Regions from separate parts of the Streptomyces sp. NPDC051684 genome, predicted to be linked through region 1. Evidence: riboswitches for the same ligand, from Rfam matches in the RefSeq annotation. Region 1 holds a riboswitch; the other holds the start of a gene.

Region 1 (10,502 bases):
GCCGCCGCCAGATCGGCGGGCAGAGCGCTCGAGTCCGCGTACTGGCTCAGGAAGCCAAGCGCACGGCACGTCTGGTGCAGGGGCTGGAGGAACTCATCGAGCAGTGCGGCGCGGACTCCTGTCCCGCAGGCGGCAATGCTCCGTCTCCCCGGGCATCGCAAAAGGATCACCAGAAGGACGGCGAGTGCCCGCGCTGCGCGATCGCTGAGCTGTTGCGGCGGCACAGAGACGTGACCAACGGCTGATCCGTCCCCACCCACCAGGACGTCAGCGCGGACGGCCTTCCACCGGATACGGCACGTACGCCCGCCGATCCGGATCGATGGCCAGTCGACTGCCGGCCGGCGGCCGAGCCCGCTGCGCGCAGTCCCGTCGCTCGCAGATCCGGCAGCCGAGACCGATCGGGGTCGCGGCTCGCGAATCGTCCAGGGCGACGCCCTCCGCGTAGACGAGACGCTGCGCGTGGCGCAGCTCGCAGCCCAGGGCGACGGCGAATTCCGCGCGCGGCGCGTGGTGTCCGAAGCCACCCCGTGTGATGGTCCGTGCGACCCAGAAATACCGCTTCCCGTCGGGCATCTCGGCTACCTGGGTGAGGACGCGGCCAGGTGCGGAGAAGGCCTCGTACACCGTCCACAGGGGGCAGGTGCCGCCGAGACGGGAGAAGTGAAAGTCGGTGGCCGACTGACGCTTGGAGATGTTGCCGGCGCGGTCCACGCGCAGGAAGGAGAACGGGACACCGCGCTGCTGGGGACGTTGCAGGGTGCTCAGGCGGTGGCAGATGGTTTCGAATCCCACGCCGAAGCGGGCGGACAGCAACTCGATGTCGTAACGGACGCGTTCGGCTGCGTCGTGGAACATCGTGTACGGCATCACGAACGCTCCGGCGAAGTAGTTCGCCAAACCGATCCGTGCGAGAGCCGCTGACTCGGTCGACGTCAACTCGTCTGTTCGCTCCGTTAGTTGAGTGAGTATGGCGCCGTGCTCCAGCAGTGCCAACTGAGTGGCCAGCTGGAAGGCGCGCTGGCCCTCGCTGAGCCAGGGCGAAAGGAACAGCAGACCCGCGTCCGGATCGAATCGTCGCGCGTCCCCGGACCCGGAATTCGGTGGTGACGGCGCGGCCTGGACCACACGGATCCCGTGCCGCGCGTGAAGCCGCAGTCTCAGGGCTTCGGACGCGCGGCTCGGCTGTACCTCCAGGCTTCGCGACAGGCGTTCGGCCTCGGCGTCCAGGGACTCGAAGTGATTGTGGTGGGCGTAGAAGAAGTCGCGTACCTCGTCGTGAGGTTCACTGGGCGGCAGCAGCCGCCCGCTGTGGGGATGGGGGCCGGCCAAGGCTGCCGCTTGCTCGGCGGTGTCGCGGTATCGGTGATGCAGGGCTACGAGAGCGCGGGCCACCTCCGGATGGTCGCGCGCGGCCTCACCGATCTCCTCGGCATCAAGCGGCGGTGCGCCGCACGCCTCGTCCGCGAGGGCAGCCTTCAGATCCGTGGCCAGCCTGTCCTCGTCGGCATCGGAGAAGTACTCGGTGTCGACGCCGAAAACCTCCGCGATCGCGCGTAGCACGGAGGCGGTGAGCGGTCGTTGCCCCTGCTCGATCTGGTTGGCGTAGCTGGAGGAGATCTTGAGGGCTCGGGCCATGTCGATCTGATTCATGCCGCGCTCACGCCGCAGGCGGCGCAGCTTGGCATGGGCGTAGATCTTGCGTCCCGCCGATCGCTGCGTCATCGCACACCTCGCTCCGAGAGCCGCCCCGGCGCCAGGTGGACCGGCGGCTGACCTTGCGAACATAGCATCCGCGGAATTCGCAAATTCCGCAGAAACGCAGCTCAGCGCTGTACGAATTCCGCAGCCCGAAGAGCTGGCACACCGGTCGCCGGGAGGGCAGTCTCGATCACGTCAGCACCTTCGGGAATCTACGAGGAGCGCCGTGATCGAGCATTCTGTCCGTGTCCACCCCAGCGCCGACCGCCTTCCGCGAGAGGAGCAGCTGGCCTGGAAGCTCGCCGCCGTCGCGACCGCCACCGACGAGCTGGACCCGGGCAGTGCGGCGATGGCGGTGAACCGGGTCATCGACAACGCCGCGGTCGCCGTCGCCTCGCTGACCAGGCGGCCGGTCGCGGTGGCCCGCGACCAGGCCGCGGCACACCGCGCGAGTTCACCCGGCGCGTCCGTCTTCGGTTCCCCCGGCCGTGTCTCGCCGGAGTGGGCGGCCTGGGCCAACGGCACCGCCGTGCGTGAACTCGACTTCCACGACACTTATTTGGCGGCTGACTACTCCCATCCCGGCGACAACATTCCCCCGCTCCTCGCCGTCGCCCAGCACACCGGCCGCTCCGGCGCCGACCTCTTGCGCGGCATCGTCGCCGCGTATGAGGTCCATGTGGCCCTGGTGAAGGGCATCTGCCTGCACGAGCACCGCATCGACCACGTGGCTCACTTGGGCGCCGCGACGGCGTCCGGAATCGGGGCGTTGCTCCGCCTGCCGACAGAGACCGTGTACCAGGCGATTCAGCAGGCCGTGCACACGACGACCGCCACTCGTCAGTCCCGCAAGGGCGAGATCTCCAGCTGGAAGGCATACGCGCCGGCCTTTGCCGGGAAGGCCGCCATCGAGGCGGTCGACCGCGCGATGCGCGGGGAGAGCGCGCCATCGCCCATCTATGAAGGCGAGGACGGGTTTCTCGCCTGGATGCTGGACGGGCCGCAGTCGGACTACACGGTCCTTCTTCCCGAGCCGGGCGAGCCGCGCCGCGCGATCCTCGATACGTACACGAAGGAGCACTCCGCCGAATACCAGGCGCAGGCCATCATCGACCTCGCGAGGCGACTGCGCGAGAAGGCCGGCCCTCTGGACCGGGTGCGCTCGGTGGTTCTGCACACCAGCCACCACACGCACAATGTCATCGGCTCCGGAGCCGGCGACCCGCAGAAGTACGACCCCGCCGCCAGCCGGGAGACCCTCGACCACTCGGTGCCGTACATCTTCGCCGTCGCCCTGGAAGACGGGTCATGGCATCACGAGCGCTCCTACGCTCCCGAGCGCGCCCGGCGCCCGGAGACCGTCGCTCTGTGGCAGAAGATCACCACAGTCGAGGACCCGGAGTGGACCCGCCGCTACCACGATCCGGATCCGGACCGTCGTGCTTTCGGCGGGCGCGCGGTCATCACGCTGGAGGACGGCTCGGTCATCGAGGACGAACTCGGCGTCGCCGACGCACACCCGGTCGGCACCCGCCCCTTCGACCGACCTGCCTACGCCGGAAAGTTCCGCGCCCTCGCCGAAGGGATCGTCACGACCGGCAACCAGGGCCGTTTCCTGGAGGCCGCCGAGCACCTCACCGAACTCGCCGCAACGGACCTGGACGGGCTCTTCCCGGCCGTGGACACCGGGGCCGTCGCCGCCTACGACGCCCAGCTTCCGAAGGGCCTGTTCTGATGCTCCTCCACACCCGCACCACTCCCACGCAGCGCCGAAAGTCTTTCCGCGAACAGCTGGCCAGCGGTCGACTGCTGCGCATGCCCGGCGCACTCAATCCGTTGTCGGCCCGCCTGATCCAGGACAGCGGATTCGAGGCCACCTACCTCTCCGGCGCCGTCCTCGCCGCAGACCTGGGCCTCCCCGACATCGGCCTCACCACCTCCGCCGAAATCGCCGCCCGTGCCCAGCAGACCACCCGAGTCACCGACTTGCCGGTGCTCATCGACGCGGACACCGGCTTCGGTGAACCGATGAATGCGGCCCGCACCGTCCAGCTCATGGAGGATGCCGGCCTGGCCGGGCTCCATTTGGAAGATCAGGTGAACCCCAAACGCTGCGGCCACCTGGACGGCAAGTCCGTCGTCCTTCGAGAGGACATGGTCCGGCGGGTGCGCGCGGCCGTCGACGCCCGTCGCGACCCGGACTTCCTGCTCATGGCCCGCACCGATGCGCGGTCGGTCGAAGGGCTCAATGCCGCGATCGAGCGGGCCAAGGCGTACATCGACGCCGGAGCCGACGCGATCTTCCCTGAAGCCCTCGCGAACGAGGCCGAGTTCGAGGCGTTCCGCACCGCCGTCGACGTACCGCTCCTGGCAAACCTGACCGAGTTCGGCAAGACCCCTCTCCTCGACACCCAGACCTTGGAAAACCTCGGCTACAACATCGCCCTGTACCCGGTCACCCTTCTGCGCCTCGCCATGGGCGCCGTCGAGGACGGCCTGCGCGCCATCGCAAGCGACGGCACGCAGGAGTCCCTGTTGCCGCGCATGCAGACCCGATCCCGCCTGTACGAACTTCTCGGATACGAGGAATACGCGGCGTTCGACTCGGCCGTCTTCGACTTCACACTCCCGCCCGAGACCTGACCCACCGGAGGTATCCGCCCATGACCACCGCCACACCGGAAGGCATCCACCGCGGCCTGGCCGGGATCGTCGTGGACACCACCGAGATCTCCACCGTCATTGAGGAGAGCAACTCCCTCACCTACCGCGGCTATCCGGTCCAGGACCTGGCCGCCCGACGCACGTTCGAGGAGGTCGCCTACCTCCTCTGGTACGGCGACCTCCCGGATGCCGGCCAACTGGGAGAGTTCCAGGCTCGTGAACGTGCCCTGCGACCGTTGGACCGCACCACGTCCGAGCTGCTCGCCCGACTGCCCGACACGTGCCACCCCATGGACGTCCTGCGCACAGCGGTCAGCTTCTTCGGCGCTGAGGACCCCACCGAGGACGACGGGAGCGCCGCAGCCAACCGCACCAAGTCCCTCACCCTACTGGCGAGACTGCCCACCGTGGTGGCGGCGGACCAGCGACGCCGTCGAGGGCTCGCACCGATCCAGCCGAATCCGGAACTGGGCTACGCGGAGAACTTCTTCCACATGTGCTTCGGCAGTGTGCCGTCCCCGGAGGTCGTCCGCTGCTTCGAGATCTCGCTCGTCCTCTATGCCGAGCACAGCTTCAATGCCTCGACGTTCACCGCGCGAGTGGTCACCTCCACACTGTCCGACCTTTACAGTGCGGTCACCGCCGCGATCGGTGCGCTGAAGGGACCGCTGCACGGCGGAGCCAACGAGGCCGTGATGCACATGCTGGCCGAGATCGAGGACCCGCAGAACGCCCAGCAGTGGTTGCAGGACGCCCTCGCCGCCAAGCGCAAGATCATGGGCTTCGGCCACCGCGTGTACAAGCACGGGGACTCACGGGTGCCGATCATGCAGGACGCTCTCGACCAGCTCGTCGCGCGCGCCGCCGCCCCGGAGACGACCCGTCTGGCCAGGCTCCACGCCGCCCTGCGCGAGGCGATGCTCATCGACAAGGGCATCCACCCCAACCTCGACTATCCGGCCGGACTGGCCTACCACCTGATGGGCTTCGACATCCCCGTCTTCACACCGATCTTCGTGATGAGCCGCATCACCGGATGGACCGCGCACATCACGGAACAGCTCGCGCACAACGCACTCATTCGCCCACTCGCCTCCTACGACGGCCCCGGCGAGCGACCCGTCCCCACCCGTCTGTGACCGGACCAGCATCGGACCCCGATGCCCTCACCCCACCTGCGACAATGCATCGCATGACCACGGAGCAACGCCGGATACTCGTCATCGGCATCGGCGCGGGCGACCCGGATCACCTGACCCTCGGCGCGGTCAAGGCCATCCGCAGCGCCGACGTCTTCTTCATCGTCGGCAAGGGACCCGACAAGTCCTCTCTCACGGACCTGCGGCACGGCATGATCGATGAGCACGCAGAAGGCCCCTATCGCGTCGTCGAGGTGGAGGATCCGAGCCGGGACCGTCGGCCGATGGACCGGGGCGACTACACGGCCGCCGTCCAGGCTTGGCGAGAGCGCCGGGGCGAGATCTTCGAGCGACTGCTGCGCGAAGAAATGACGGCCGGACAGACCGGTGCCTTCCTCGTCTGGGGCGACCCGTCCCTGTACGACAGCACGCTCGGCATCCTGGCCGACATCGAGGAACGCGGCGCGGTGTCCGCCACCGTCGACGTCATCCCGGGCATCACCAGCGTCTCCACGCTCGCGGCCCGTCACCGCATCCCGCTGAACCAGGTCGGGCGGCCCGTGCACATCACGCCTGCCCGCCGCCTGCCCGACGTGGGCCAGAACGACGACGGAGACATCGTCGTCATGCTCGACGCCCACGAGTCCTTCACCCAGGTCGAGGGCGACGACGTGTGGATCTACTGGGGCGCCTACCTCGGTACCCCCGACGAACTCCTGATCGCCGGCCCACTCAACGAGGTCTCCGACCGCATTCGACAGGTACGGTCCGCGGCCCGCGCAGAGCACGGATGGATCATGGACACCTACCTACTTCGCATCGTGAAGCCGTCCTCCGCCGTCTGACGGCGCTGATCTGCCCTGCCGGACGAGCATGCGCGCCGGCTCACGCCCGGCTGGTACCGGTGGTCCAGGCCGGTTCGATGTGGCTGAGCCAGGTGTCCTGTTCGTCGGCCAGAGCGTGTTCCAAGGGAAGGGGAACGAATCGGCAGGCGAAAGCCATGCCGTCGTCCTCGCCACCCCCTCGGACCCGATGAACCCAGGAATCCAGGGTGCTCGGTCCCACTTGGAGATGGAAGAACGTCGTACGCCGCGGTTGGCCGGTCTCGGGGTGGGGCTTGTCCTCTTCGGCGACAGCCCCGACCACGAGAGCTGTCGAAAGGCCTGTCTCCTCGAAGGTCTCGCGCAGGACCGCGGTGTGATGATCCTCTCCGGCTTTGACGCCTCCCGCAGGGATCTGTGTGCCCGCTTCGGGCATGCCGAGATGGTCGAAGACCAGCAACTCGGGGCCGGCGGCGTCCCGGATGACGTAAGCGGCGACGCGGATTCTCGGCTGAGTCATCCGGCCATTGTGTGCGGCACGAGTCGCCGGGACCTCACGTCCTCTGGATTTACTAGGACGTCCAACTATATAGTCGAGGAAAGGTCCGCGGTGCAGGGAAGCCGGTGTGAGTCCGGCACGGTCCCGCCACTGTGACCGGGGAGTTCGCCGTCGAGCAGTACGCCACTGACGTGATCGATGTCGGGAAGGCGGGCGGTGCGCGCTGATCCGGAAGTCAGGATACCGGCCGCGGAATGTTCCGTGTTGTCCACGAGGATGGAGCTGACACGCATGGCACCGGTGCGTTTCCACGATCCCGGCGGTCCTGCCCGACAGGCCCGACTCAGCCGCGACTTCTCCCGCATCCCGATCGTCACTCGCTGACGGCCGCGCAGCCATTCGCGCTCTCGCGCGGCCCCGACGCGCACGTACGCCACCGCGTCTCCGTGCCGTCATGGCCGCGCGCCATCCGGATCACCTGACGAGAGCAGGCATTCATGGTCCGCACGCAAGACCGCGCCCCCGTGCGCGAGTTGACCCACTTCGTCGGCGGCAGGCACACCGAGGGAACCTCGGGATCCTACGGCGACGTCTACGACCCCAATACTGGGCAGATCCAAGCCCGCGTCCCGCTCGCGAACCGAGCCGAGACCGAGGCCGCCATCGCCGACGCGGATCGGGCTCAACGCGAGTGGGGCGATTGGAACCCGCAGCGCCGAGCCAGGGTCCTGCTGAAGTTCCTCGCACTCGTCGAGCAAGACAAGGACGCGCTCGCCAGGCTGCTGTCGTCCGAACACGGCAAGACCATCGCCGACGCGCACGGCGACATCCAACGAGGCCTGGATGTAGTGGAGTTCGCCGCCGGAATCCCGCACCTCCTCAAGGGCGACTTCACGGACAACGCCGGCACCGGCATTGACGTCCACTCCCTACGCGCACCACTCGGCGTTGTCGCGGGCATCACTCCGTTCAACTTCCCCGCCATGATTCCGCTTTGGAAGGCAGCACCAGCGCTCGCTTGCGGCAACGCCTTCATCCTCAAACCCTCTGAGCGCGACCCGTCCGTCCCCCTACGCTTGGCGGAGCTCTTCCTGGAGGCCGGTCTGCCGCCCGGTGTGCTCAACGTCGTCAACGGTGGACGCGAGGCCGTCGACACGCTGCTGACCGACCCCCGTGTCGCCGCGCTGGGCTTCGTCGGCTCCACTCCCATCGCCGCCCACGTCTATGCGACCGCTGCCGCACAGGGAAAACGTGCCCAGTGTTTCGGCGGCGCCAAGAACCACATGATCGTGATGCCGGACGCCGACCTCGACCAGGCCGTCGACGCGCTGATCGGTGCCGGATACGGGTCCGCGGGCGAGCGCTGCATGGCCATCTCCGTCGCCGTGCCCGTCGGCGAGGACACCGCCGACGCACTGGTGACCCGCCTCAAGGAACGCATCGCCACCCTCCGTATCGGTCGCGGTGACGACCCGCAGGCCGATTTCGGCCCCCTCGTCTCCCGGGAAGCCGTCGACCGGGTGCGCTCCTATGTCGACCACGGCGTGAAGGAGGGCGCCGAACTGGTCGTCGACGGAAGCGACTTCAGCCTCGCTGGCCATGAGGATGGCTTCTTCACCGGCGCCAGTCTCTTCGACCGCGTCACCCCAGACATGCGTATCTACCAAGAGGAGATCTTCGGCCCGGTGCTGTGCATCGTGCGCGCCGCCACATACGAAGACGCCCTGCGCCTGCCCAGCGAGCACACCTACGGCAACGGGGTCGCCATTTTCACCCGCGACGGCGACACAGCCCGCGACTTCACCCGGCGTGTGAACACCGGCATGGTCGGCGTCAACGTCCCCATCCCCGTACCCGTCGCCTATCACACCTTCGGAGGGTGGAAGGCGTCAGGCTTCGGCGACCTCAACCAGCACGGACCCGACGCGATCCGCTTCTACACCCGTACGAAGACCGTCACCTCGCGCTGGCCCGCCGGCCTGCGCGAAGGAGCGAGCTTCACGATCCCGACGATGGAGTGAGCACCATGACGCACGCCATGCTCACCGAGGATCAACAAGCCCTGGTCGAAACCACGCTGGACTTCGCCCAGGACCACCTCGCGCCGCACGCCGTCACCTGGGACCGGGACAAACACTTTCCCGTCGACGTCCTCCGCAAGGCCGCCGGTGTCGGTCTCGGCGGCATCTACGTCCGGGAGGAAGAGGGGGGTTCAGGGCTCAGCCGGGCAGACGGAGTGCTCGTCTTCGAGGCCCTGGCTTCCGGCTGCCCGTCCATCGCCGGCTACCTCTCCATCCACAACATGGTCGCCTGGATGATCGACCGATACGGCGACGACGACCAGCGGACGCGCTGGCTGCCCCGCCTCTGCTCGATGGACGACCTTGCCAGCTACTGCCTCACCGAGCCGGGCGCTGGATCCGACGCCGCCGCCCTCACCACGAGGGCCTCTCGTGACGGGAACGACTGGCTCCTCACGGGCGTGAAGCAGTTCATCTCCGGCGCGGGCGCATCTCAGCTCTATGTGGTCATGGCCCGGACGGGGGGCCACGGAGCCGAGGGAGTCTCAGCGTTCCTCGTCGACAAGAGCGACCCCGGCGTCTCGTTCGGCCCCAACGAACAGAAGATGGGCTGGAACGCCCAGCCCACCCGGCAGGTCGTCCTGGAAGACGTGCGCCTGCCCGGCGATCGACTCCTCGGAAGCGAGGGGCAGGGCTTCCGTATCGCGATGAACGGCCTCAACGGCGGCCGTCTCGGCATCTCGGCCTGCTCACTGGGCGGCGCGCGGAGCGCACTGAACCGCAGCCTCGCGCACCTCGCCGACCGCGAGGCATTCGGGCGGCGCCTGCTCGACGCCGAAGCCCTGCGGTTCCGCCTCGCCGACATGGCGACCGAACTGGCCGCCGCACGCGCCCTCGTGCAGCAGGCGGCCCAGGCCCTGGACCGCGGCGATCCGCAGGCCCCGTACCTCTGCGCGATGGCCAAACGCTACGCGACGGACACGGGCTACTCGGTCGCGGACCGGGCACTCCAACTCCATGGCGGATACGGCTACTTGAGCGAGTACGGCATCGAGAAGATCGTCCGCGACCTACGGGTGCACCAGATCCTGGAAGGGACCAACGAGATCATGCGTGTCATTGTCGCCCGCGGCCTGACGGAGGCGTTCGGATGACCGACGCCGAGGAAGCGGTCCTGCTGCACACGGAAGGCCGGGCCGCCCACATCACACTGAACAGGCCCCGCGCTCTCAACGCACTGACACACGCGATGGTCCGCCGCATCGACCATGCTCTCCGCGCTTGGGAGCACGACGCCAGCGTGGAGACCGTGGTGATCAGCGGAGCGGGGGAGCGCGGTCTGTGCGCGGGGGGCGACATCCGCGCCATCTACGACGATGCCCGCGACAACGAAGGCTCGGCGTCGGTAGCGTTCTGGCGCGACGAATACCACCTCAACGCCAGAATCGCCCGCTACCCGAAACCGTACGTCGCCGTGATGGACGGCATCGTGATGGGCGGGGGAGTAGGCGTGTCCGCACACGGAGACGTCCGCATCGTCACCGAGCGCTCCCGCATCGCCATGCCCGAGACCGGCATCGGCTTCATCCCAGATGTCGGTGGAACGTACCTACTGGCCCTGGCGCCGGGGGAGTTGGGGACACACCTCGCCCTGACC
Region 2 (10,502 bases), on a different contig from region 1:
CCTCGATGGTCGGCGGCGGACGCAGGAGGTTCGGTCAGCGGCGCAGTGCCGACAGCAGTCCCTCGCACGCCGTCGCCGCCCGCTCGGCCGCCGTCGAGCAGATGCGGCAGTGCTCCCGGTGTGCCGCATGCCGTCCGCACTGGTCACGGGCGTCGCGGCAGGCGATGAGGCAGGCATCGAGCTGCGCCGTGATCAACGGACGCTGGGCGTCGTCCCCGCGCAGCAACAGCCGCGACGTGGTGCCGGCCACGTCCGCACAGTCCAGATTCTGGGTGATCGCCTCGCGCAGGGAGTCCGCGTCCTTGTCGGCGAGCATGCCCGCCGCGCAGGCGCTGCTCGACTGCTCGCAGACGGTCAGTTCGGTCACGGCACGGGCGAGGACTTCGCTGTCGATCCTCGATGGCGGCCGAGCGCGCTTCCGTCGACCCTGACGGTGTCCACGATCGCCCGCATCGCCCGGACGGGCGCTGTCCCCGGGCGTCGTTCCCTCAGGAGGAGGCGCCGTGCAGGCGCAGGTACGCGCCCAGCCGCTCGATCGCCGAGGGGTTGCGCGGGCTCTCGACGAGGTCGGCGTAGTCCAGGGTGTAGATCCGCTTGTGCTTGATCGCGGAGACGTTGCGCAGGGGCGGGTAGGACAGCAGGAACTTCTTCTTCTCTTCGGCGCTCGTCGTCCCGTAGTCGTTGATGACGATGACGTCCGGATCGCGCTTCACGACCGTTTCCCAACCGACCGTCGTCCACGAGTCCTTGAGGTCGTGAACGATGTTGACGCCCCCTGCCTCGCTGATGATCTGCTCGGGCGCGGCGTAGCGGCCCGAGGTGAAGGGCTGGTCCTGGCCGCTGTCGTAGAGGAAGACCGACGGCCGGTCCGCCCTCTTGGGAGCCTTGGCGCGGACCGCGGCGACCGTGGCCTTGTACTGCTTGATCAGCTTCTGCGCGCGGTCCTCGACGCCGAAGATCCGGCCGAGGTTGTCCAGGTCCGTGTAGAGCGCGTCGAGGGGCGGCATGATGCCGCGCGAGGTGTCGGTGCGGGCGTTGCGGCAGGACTCGGTGAGCAGGTACGTGTCGATGCCGTCCTTGTGCAGCTCGTCCGGTGTCAGCGTGTTCTCGTTGAATCCGTAGTTCCAGCCGGCGAAGACGAGGTCGGCGCGTGCCGAGAGCGCGATCTCCTTGGTGACGCGGTCCTTGGAGAGCCACTTCACCTCGTCGTACGCGTCCTTGTACGGGAGGCCTTCGGTGGTGCCCTTGTCCGCGGGCATGACATATCCCGCCATGCGGTCCTCGAGGCCGAGCGCGAACATGAGCTCGGTGATGCCGACGTCGTTGGTCACCACGCGGTCCGGGCGCTTTTCGTACGTGACCTTCTTGCCGCAGTTGGTGACGCTCACCGCCTTCGGTCTCGCGGACTTGTCGTCCTTCGCGATCTGCGCGCCGCAGCCGGTGAGGCTGAGCGTGAGGGCGGTGGCGAGGCCGAGGGAGACGGAGGAGAGCAACGTGCGCACGGGGAAACCTTTCAGAGGAGGCGTCAGGGAGTCAGGAAGCCAGTGGATCGAAGAGGAACTGCAGGGTGCCGGTTCCGGGGTGGCGCACGCGGTGTGCCCGCACGCCGAACACCTCGGCGAGCAGTGCGGGTGTCAGGACCTCGTCCGGGTGGCCGGAGGCGACGACCCGGCCGGCCTGCAGGACGTGCAGGCGGTCGCAGTGGGCGGCGGCGAGGTTGAGGTCGTGCAGGGCCGCCAGCACGGTCGGCCCGCTCGCGCGGACCTGGCGCAGCACGTCCAACTGGTGGGCGATGTCGAGGTGGTTGGTGGGCTCGTCCAGGACGAGAACGCGCGGCTCCTGCGCGAGCGCGCGTGCGATGAGCACGCGCTGCTTCTCGCCGCCGGAGAGCGACAGGAAGCCGCGCGCGGCGAGGTGTGCCACCCCGGCCCGTTCCAGGGCGTGCTCGCAGATCGCCCGGTCGCGTGCGGCGGACCGGTCGCGGTGGGGCAGTCGCGCCATCGCGACGACCTCGGTGACCGTGAAGTCGAACTCCGTGGACGACTCCTGCGGCAGCGCGGCGAGCATCCGTGCGGCGGCCCGGGGCGTCATGCCGTGCACGTCCTCGCCCCCCACCCTGACGACGCCCGCGTCGGGGCGGCGCGCCCGGTAGGCGCACCGCAGCAGCGTCGACTTGCCGCTGCCGTTGGGGCCGACCAGCCCCACGAAGGTTCCGGCAGGCGCGTCGAGGGTGACCTCGTCGACGAGCCGTGCGCCCGCCACCTCGACCGAAACGTCCTCGACATCGAGTCGCACGTCGTGTCCTCCAGAGCAAGCTTCAGTACGGGTGGTCAGTGGGGGAGTCGGTACGGGTAAAGGACGGCGAACTCAGCGGCCGGAGAGCGCGTGACCACCGCGCCGCATGAGCATCAGGAACGCGGGCACGCCGAGGGCGGCCGTCACCGCGCCGACGGGCAGTTCGGTCGGGGCGAGCAGCACGCGGGACAGCACGTCCGCCCAGACGAGCAGGACCGCCCCGGCGAGCGGCGCGACCGCGAGCACCCGTGCGTGGGAGGCGCCGACGAGGATCCGTACGAGATGCGGAACCATCAGCCCGACGAAGCCGATCGCCCCGCTCACGGCGACGACCGTGCCGGTGACGGCGGCGGTCACGACGAACAGTTCACGCCGCAGCCGGTCGGGCGGCACACCCAGCGCCGCCGCGGTCTCGTCCCCCATCGAGAGCGCGTCGAGGGCCCCTGCCCGCACCCTGAGCCACAGCCAGCCCGCCAGCACGGTCGCGGCGGCCAGCGGAATCTTCGGCCAGGTCGCCCCGCCCAGGCTGCCGAGCAGCCACATCATCGCCGAGCGGGCCGCCTCGCCCCGCTCGGCACCGAAGACCATGACGGTGGTGACCGCCTGGAAGCCGTAGGCGAGTGCCGTGCCGGTCAGGACGAGCCGCAGCGGGCTCAGCCCGAGCGGCGAGCGGGCCACCGCGTAGACCACGAGGGTCGCGGCGAGTGCCGACAGGAAGGCAGAGAAGGAGAGAGCCCACACGCCGAATCCGGCGAGCGCGCCGAAGAGGATGACCGCGTTGGCGCCCACGGCGGCGCCGGAGGAGATGCCGAGCACGAACGGATCGGCCAGGGCGTTGCGCACCAGCGCCTGCACCGCGACGCCGACCGCGGTGAGCCCCGCACCGACCACGGCCGCGAGCACGACGCGAGGAAAGCGGATCTCCCACACGATGGTGTAGGCGCCCACGTCGTCGGTGCCGAGACTCCCGCCGCTGATGCCCGCCCACATGAGCCGCAGTACCCGCTCCCAGCTGACGCCCGTCGCCCCGAGCGCGACTCCGCACGCCAGCGAAACGCCGAGTACGCAGATGAGCCCGACGATCAGCGGGGCCGTGGGTATACGTCCGCGGGCGGCGTCGGCGGACGCGGAGGGGGTGGCGGGAGCGGCGGTGCGGGACAAGGCGGGCGCACATCCTCCGGGTCGGCGCCGGCGGCGCGACACACAGGGCACCAGAGGAGCCCGGAGGTTCTGGCGGTCCTGTTCGCAGTCCACGGCGAACGGTTGACACATCGACACGCCTGCCGCGGGTGACCGGACTCGCACGGCCTGACCAGGCCGCGCACACCGTTGCGGGACAGCGCCGGAGTCTCACCGGCTTCCCCCACGAGAGGCCTCCGCACAGTAGCAAGCGGAGGTGAGGGGTGACGCCCGGGTGGGGCTTTGCCTGCATTGCCCTACTGCTGCCGAGTTACTGGAGGCCCAATGCGCCGACGATGTCGTCCGGCGGACAAGGGGACGTCAGGGGGCAGGGCAGCGCGACAGTTACGCTCACGGTTGTCCTAACGGAGTTTCGCGGATACAAACACGAGCAACGCCAACCGCAGCGTCCGTCTGAGCTTCCTCGGCCAGTGAGTTGCTTTGGTGCGACTGTAGAGGGATCCTCCGGCCGTACCAACTGAGTAGCCCCAGTGGATGCCGGGTGAGCGTGTCACATCTGATAGGAGATTCTTCGTCTGCTGGCGGCACAGCAGCTGCACCCATGTTGACCAGGCGAAACGGTAGTTGGTGCGGCCCCCGGTCGGGGGCCGGTCCGGAAATGGTCCGGATCTTGTGTTCTCGGATACCGGATATCCGTGGCGACCAGCACGTTGGCGCTGCTCGCCACATTCGTTTGTGCAGAAGTTGTTCGTTGCCCGTTGCTGACGGCGGAGCGGTCCGAGCCGGGGGAGAAGGTCATCCGCTTCGCCCGCAACGCCGACCTGATCATGGAGTGCGTCCCAGGCCGCGCCACGGTCTGAGAAAGCCGCTCCCCAGACGCTTGGGTGGCACTGGCGTCCGAGTATTTGCCGTCCTTTAGGTGCGGTTTGGACGTAATCTGCAGTCGGGTCTGCCGCAGTAACCTCCGTGTCGCGGCAGACCCGACTTTTTCCAGCGGTGGCCGAGGGTCGAGCAGCCGGATGGATGTCGGCCCCTGTATCCATCCGTACGCCATGAGGGGACCGACACCGGCGCGGTTGGGCTGGCCGAACTCGCGCACTATCCGATCGTCCTGACGCTCCACCGTCTTTGGGGTCGCGGGCAGCACGGGACCATGCGCCTCACGATCGGTACCAGGCTGTGACCCACCGGCAGATGCGGGCAGCCGGCCGATAGAACCTCAGTTGTGGTGGCCGTTCCGGCGCGGGCGGCGTGACCAGTACAGGGCTCCGGCGCCGCCGGCCATGAGGGCGGCCGCGATGCCGCCGATGACGAGGGTGGCGGTGCGGTCGGCTCCGGTGTGGGCCAGTTCCGGCCCGCTGGGGCTGGGGCTGGGAAGTGGTGCCTGCGAGGTCGGAGGTGACGTCGGTGTAGGGGTGGGAGTCGTAGGCGGAGCTGTGGTGGGGCTCGGTGTGGGGGTGTCGGTGGGAGACGGCGTTGGTGTCGGGGTGGGACTGTCCGTGGGAGTTGGGGTGGGACTGTCCGTGGGCGTCGGGGTCGGGGTGTCCGTCGGCGTAGGTGTGGGTGATGCGTCGTCGCAGTCCACGTTGCCGTCGAAGGGGTGGTAGTGGATCTCTCCGGCGTTGACGGGGGTTCCGCCGGTGGCTGCGGTGGAGCCCTGGACGAGGGATTTGACGATGACGTCGCCCTCGATGTTGGAGGGGTCGAGGTCGATCAGCTCGGCTGATGGGGCGTAGATGGTTCCTTCGATCTGGTCCCCGTCGGGGTTGGTGATGCGGGTGGCGTCGGGGAAGTCCCACAGGATGTGGTTCTGCGAGGAGCCGACGCCGGCCATGGTGGGGGTGTGCCAGGTGAAGTTCCCTGCCTCGGCGGTGGTGTCGACCACGATGACGAACGGTGCGTCGGCGGTGGGCTGGTTGAGGAGTGTGAACGTGGAGATGTTGTTGAGCATGGCGCCGGTCAGGTGCAGGACGTTGGTCCTGCCGGGATCCAGCTGGACCTTGATCTGTGAGTTGGGCGGGATCGTGGACTGATCGGGCAGCGGGTTGCCGTTCCCGTCGAGCAGGGTGACGTTGTTGGCGCAGCTCGCCATCTGTGTGGCCCGGTCGCGGTAGGTGCCGAACAGGCCTGGGAAGTCCATGAGGCTGGACGGCCCGACCGCTGTGGCAGGCTCTTGTGTGCTCAGTTCGATGCGGGGGGTTCCGTCGTAGGCCGTGGATGGCGCCGTCACGTGGGTGTTGACCGAGGCGCCGTTCTGGTCCTGGTTGCGGACCTGGCTGCCCGTCAGGTCACCGATCTTGAGGTAGCCGTTCTGCAGGACCTTCAGTACTCCGGTGGGGCTGCTGTTGCCGTAGTCGATACGGCCGCCCACGAGGAGCGCGGTGGGGCGTGCGTCGCCGGGCGCGGTGTAGGTTCCGGCCGTGTTGAGCGAGACGTTGTAGCCGGCCCCAAAACTGAGATTCCCGCCGACCGCGACCGGCCCTTCCGACTCGGTGCTGCCCAGGTAGGCGTCGTTCTCGGTGACCACACCGAAACCGTTGTTGCCCGCGACGGGGTTGCCGATGGAGACCGCCGCCCGGACGGCGGCAGCTGGCTGGTCCGCGGCAGCAGCTGCCACGGACAGGGCTGTGCAGGCGGCGCACCCAGCCGCCATCAATGCACCTTTTGTCTTGTTGCTCATGGTGTGACGATATGGATGGCGACAGTATGGGCGTGGGGGCCACGCCGCTGCGCTAGCCCATGCGTGGACCCCGGTTCGAATACGCCCCCCAAGGGCTGTCCGCCGAGGGGCGGTGTGTCGCCTGCGACTCGGTGAGGCTGAGTCGGCGTGAGCCCCACCGGTCTGATCTGTGTGGCAGTTGCATTTCGCGGCGGATCGCTTCCTCCGGGCGATCCGCTCAGTAGCCGCGCTGACCTTGCGCCGGCGCTGCGGCGCGGCACGGTTCGCTGGGGGGGACTGGGATTGGCTCTTGCTGCGTGCCCGCCCCGCGCCGGTCAGTGGTGTCGCGGAGTCCTCGCGACCAGTGACACTGGGCCAACTCGCGGCGCGGGCCCGGCGGGGGCAAGCCCGCCCCGGTTGCCGCTATCACTCGCTCCGTGGACGACCTGGTCAAAGCCCTCGGTGCGGGCAGCGGGATCTCCAAGTCCGAGGTCTCGCGGATCTGCGGCGAACTCGACCAGGAACTCCTCGCGTTCAAGGAACGGCTGCTGGATCACACCGTGTTGCCCTACGTCTTCCTGGGCGCGACCTACTGCAAGGCGCGGGCGAATCACCGGATCGCCTCGCAGGCGGTGGTCATCGCGACCGGGATCTCCGCCAGCGGGCACCGCGAGATTCTCGGCCTGATGGTCGGCGACAGCGAGTCGAAGCCGGTCTGGACGAAGTTCCTGCGCAGCCTGCGCGCCCGTGGCCTGGACCACGTCCAGCTCGTGATCTCCGATTCGCACAGCGGTCTGGTGGCCGCGATCCGCACCGTGTTCCGCGGCTCGGCCTGGCAGCGCTGCCGGGTCCACTTCGGTCGAGACGTCTTCTCGGTGATCGAAAAGGGGTCCGCGGAGATGGTCGCCGCGACCATCCGCACGATCTTCGCGCAGACCACCGCCGAGCAGGTCCGCACCCAGCTGGATGTCGTGGCGGACATGCTCGGACGACAGTTCCCACAGGTCAAGACGATGCTCCTGGACGCTGCACCCGACATCACCGCATTCGCCGACTTCCCGCCGGCGCACTGGAAGAAGATCTGGTCCACGAACCCGCTGGAACGGCTGAACCGAGAGATCAAACGACGGGCCGACGTCGTCCAGGTCTTCCCCGATCCCGCCGCTCTGGACCGGCTCGCCGCCGCGGTCCTGGCCGAACTCCACGACGAGTGGCAGGTCTTCGACCGCCGTTACCTCTCCGAAGGGTCCATGGCCCAGCTCTTCACCGACCAGCCCACCCCACAGCAGAAGATGACCGCACAAGCGGAGCCGAACCAGCTCGACTGACTACACCACTTCGCGGGACACCATCCATCACGCTCCTGCCCGCACCAAGGAGAAGTCCCCGGTGCGGCTGATCGGTGACGGCTCCACTTCCTTCACGGGAGCCCAGTCACACCAGCCGTCCGCTCCCGAGCCCCTCGAGCCCGGCCAGACGCCACCGCAGTTCGTCATCTTCTCCTGGGACGGCGCGGGAGAGGTCGGCAACGGCCTCTTCCCCCGCTTTTTCGACCTGGCCCGCGAGCACGGCGCTCACATGACGTTCTTCCTCTCCGGGCTCTACCTGCTTCCCGAATCCCACAAGCGCCTCTACCAGCCGCCCAACAACCCCGTGGGCGCCCATGAATAGCGAAATCCGTCGAATCGTCTTCTAGCGGTGCGGATTTCGTAGTGGTCGGACGAGGCTGCGACGGCCCAGGTCGCACTGCCCCGCAGGCGGCGCCCCTGTCGCGGCGCCGGGGGAGGGGGCGCGTCGCGGTGGTGTGGGTGGCGGCCGGCGGCGAGGAATGACGCATATGTGCGATAAATTTCCGCTGAGATTGATGGAAGTGGTGTCCGGACCGGGCTCTTCCCGTGCCCTGACGACGCGTTCGAACGGAGGGAAGCAATGCCCGGAGCCGATTCGGTCGCACACCGTGGAAGGCGCCTCGCGTGGCCGTGGTTCCTGGTCGTGGTGGTGGCCTACCTCGCGGTCCTCAAGGGGGCCGGAGCAATCGTGGGCGTGGACACCGGTGCGTCGGACAGTCGGTTCCCGACGGCGGAGTCGGTGGTGCTCAGCGGGCTGATCCCCATCGGCCTGTCGGTCCTGTTCGCCGCGGCCGTCGTGACCTGGCTGGGCTGGTGGGGCCAGATCGTCCGCTATCGGGTGCCCGTCCGGGCGTGGGTGTGGTGCGTGCCGCTGTCCATGACGGCCGCGGCGATCCTGGGCATGAACTACCCGAACCTCGTCGCCCAGAAGGCGTCGCTCGTCCTGGCCCTGCTCGCCATGGCGGCGTGCGTCGGCGCCGCCGAGGAACTCATGTTCCGCGGTATCGGTGTACAGGTCTTCAAGCGGTCCGGTCTGAGTGAGGGCAGGACCGCTCTCTACTCGTCACTGGTGTTCGGCCTGGTTCACCTCAGCAACGCGTTCGGTGAGGGTTCGCAGGCAGTCCTCCAGGCGGTGATCGTCTCGACGTCGGGCTACTTCTTCTATCTCTGCCTGCGGGCCGGCGGCACCCTCCTGCTTCCCGTCGCCGTCCACGCACTGTGGGACTTCGGCCTCATCTCGAACTCCGTCGGCGAGGACCCGAAGTCGTATCCCGGCGTGATGCTCCCGATCCTGCTCCAGGTCGCGTTGATCGTTCTGCTGATCGTGAGGCGCCGCACGATCGAACCCGCGACGGCCCTCACGCTTCGGTGAGCGTCTCCCCGGTCGCGGGGCCGGCGAGTCCCGCGACCATCCGGGCGTACGCCTCACCTGCTCGTTCGTCGAGTTCCGTCAGGGGGATCCCGGTGTCCCGGGCGTACGCCTCGCGGAAGATCGCGTAGCCCATCTGTGCCGCGGCCGTCATCACGTGGGCGGCGACGGCGTCCGCGTCCGGCGGCAGCGCGCCGGTGTTCAGGTCCCGCTCCAGGCTCTTGCGGGTCTGTTCGAAACGCGGGAGCGGGCTGAAGTCGGTGTCGCCGTCCAGGGCCAGCAGGGTTTCGAGGCGGACCACTTCGGGTTCCTCGACGCGGTAGTGGAACATCGCTTGGCGGCGTTCGGGGAACGGCCGCTCCCAGTGGCCGTCGCCCTCCGCGACCCGGCGCTCGACCAAGTCCGAGGCGGCGGCCCGCAGCAGGGCCTGCCGGGTGCCGAAGTACTGGTAGATCTGGCCGTGGTTGACGCCCGCCTCCGCTGCCACCTCGCGGAGGCTGATCCCGGCGAGGACGCCGTCGCGGTCGAGCAGCCGACGCGCGGCGGCCAGCAGATCGGCCTCCGTCTCCTGGCGGCTGCGCCTGATCCTGCGCGCCTTGCCCGGTTCGCTCATGCCTCGCTGCTCCTCGTTCTCGGCCGTGTTTCTTCTCGGTTCCGACCCTTGCCGTGCCGGAGGGACCAGCTTAGAGTCCCGCTAGTAACGTTTCGTTAATAACAGATCGTGAATTGAGTGTGTACCCATGACGGCACTCCCACTCGCGGGTATCCGGGTCCTCGACCTCTCCACCGTCCTCGCCGCACCGGTCACCGCCACCTTCCTCGGCGACTTCGGCGCCGAGGTCGTCAAGGTGGAGGAGCCCGGCCGCGGCGACTTCACCCGCGGCACGACCCCCGGAGCCCGCTCCGCCTACTGGGCCCAGGAGGCCCGCAACAAGAAGTCGGTCACCCTCGACCTGCGCACCGAACAGGGGCAGCGGATCGTGCGCGACCTCGTCCCGAAGTTCGACGTGGTCGTCACCAACTACCGCCCGCCGACGCTGCGTTCCTGGGGGCTCGACCCGGACCGGCTCAGCGAGCTCGCCCCCGACACCGTCCTCGTCTACGTCACGGGCTACGGCCTCACCGGCCCCTACAGCGACCGCGGCTCCTTCGACCGGATCGCCAGCGCCTTCGCGGGACTCACCTACGTGACCGGGGACGACGACCGCGACCCGGTGCGCAGCGGGTACTCGACGATCGACTACATGGCCGCCTACCTCGGCGCGTTCGCCGTGGTCACCGCCCTCTACCACCGCGACACCGCGGGCGGCGGCGGACAGGTCGTCGATCTCGCCCTGTACGAGGCCGGGTTCCGCGCCTCCGAGGACGCGCTCGCCGCCTACGCGACGACCGGCCGGGTCCGCGAACGGGCGGGCAACCGCAACCCGCAGATCGTGCCCGCCAGCGACTTCACCACCGCCGACGGCCGCCGCGTCTCGGTCCACGCGGGCACCGACGCGCTGTTCCGCCGCCTCAGCCGGCTCATGGGACGGCCCGAGCTGGCCGACAGCGAGGAGTACGCGACCCGCGCGGCCCGCGCCCGGCACGCGGAAGCCCTGTACGCACTCATCGGCGAGTGGGCCGCCACGTACACCGCCGACGACCTCAGCAAGCTCCTCAACGAGTCGGACATCCCGTCCTCTCCGCTGAT

What was found. Region 1 has a riboswitch for cobalamin ahead of ACIA8D_RS33935 (CoA-acylating methylmalonate-semialdehyde dehydrogenase). Riboswitches for the same ligand answer to the same signal wherever they lie in the genome.
Region 2: it holds a riboswitch for cobalamin, as region 1 does, so the genes downstream of both, ACIA8D_RS27615 (FecCD family ABC transporter permease) here and ACIA8D_RS33935 (CoA-acylating methylmalonate-semialdehyde dehydrogenase) in region 1, are expected to answer to the same signal.

The regions. Positions count from the first base shown of each region.
Region 1 is NZ_JBITCS010000038.1:10,267-20,768, forward strand. Features, by position in the region: gene ACIA8D_RS33900 (hypothetical protein) at 1-245, shown strand, start outside; gene ACIA8D_RS33905 (short-chain fatty acyl-CoA regulator family protein) at 268-1,725, opposite strand; gene ACIA8D_RS33910 (MmgE/PrpD family protein) at 1,928-3,436, shown strand; gene prpB (methylisocitrate lyase) at 3,436-4,344, shown strand; gene ACIA8D_RS33920 (bifunctional 2-methylcitrate synthase/citrate synthase) at 4,365-5,504, shown strand; gene cobF (precorrin-6A synthase (deacetylating)) at 5,558-6,349, shown strand; gene ACIA8D_RS33930 (NUDIX domain-containing protein) at 6,390-6,845, opposite strand; cobalamin riboswitch at 6,917-7,091, shown strand; gene ACIA8D_RS33935 (CoA-acylating methylmalonate-semialdehyde dehydrogenase) at 7,322-8,845, shown strand; gene ACIA8D_RS33940 (acyl-CoA dehydrogenase family protein) at 8,851-9,999, shown strand; gene ACIA8D_RS33945 (enoyl-CoA hydratase/isomerase family protein) at 9,996-10,502, shown strand, end outside.
Region 2 is NZ_JBITCS010000025.1:25,177-35,678, forward strand. Features, by position in the region: gene ACIA8D_RS27600 (hypothetical protein) at 35-367, opposite strand; gene ACIA8D_RS27605 (ABC transporter substrate-binding protein) at 489-1,502, opposite strand; gene ACIA8D_RS27610 (ABC transporter ATP-binding protein) at 1,534-2,295, opposite strand; gene ACIA8D_RS27615 (FecCD family ABC transporter permease) at 2,368-3,456, opposite strand; cobalamin riboswitch at 3,562-3,696, opposite strand; gene ACIA8D_RS27620 (hypothetical protein) at 4,131-4,295, shown strand; gene ACIA8D_RS27625 (collagen-binding domain-containing protein) at 4,655-6,115, opposite strand; partial or broken gene ACIA8D_RS27630 (IS256 family transposase) at 6,523-7,422, shown strand; partial or broken gene ACIA8D_RS27635 (hypothetical protein) at 7,481-7,762, shown strand; gene ACIA8D_RS27640 (CPBP family intramembrane glutamic endopeptidase) at 8,024-8,815, shown strand; gene ACIA8D_RS27645 (TetR/AcrR family transcriptional regulator) at 8,802-9,425, opposite strand; gene ACIA8D_RS27650 (CaiB/BaiF CoA transferase family protein) at 9,553-10,502, shown strand, end outside.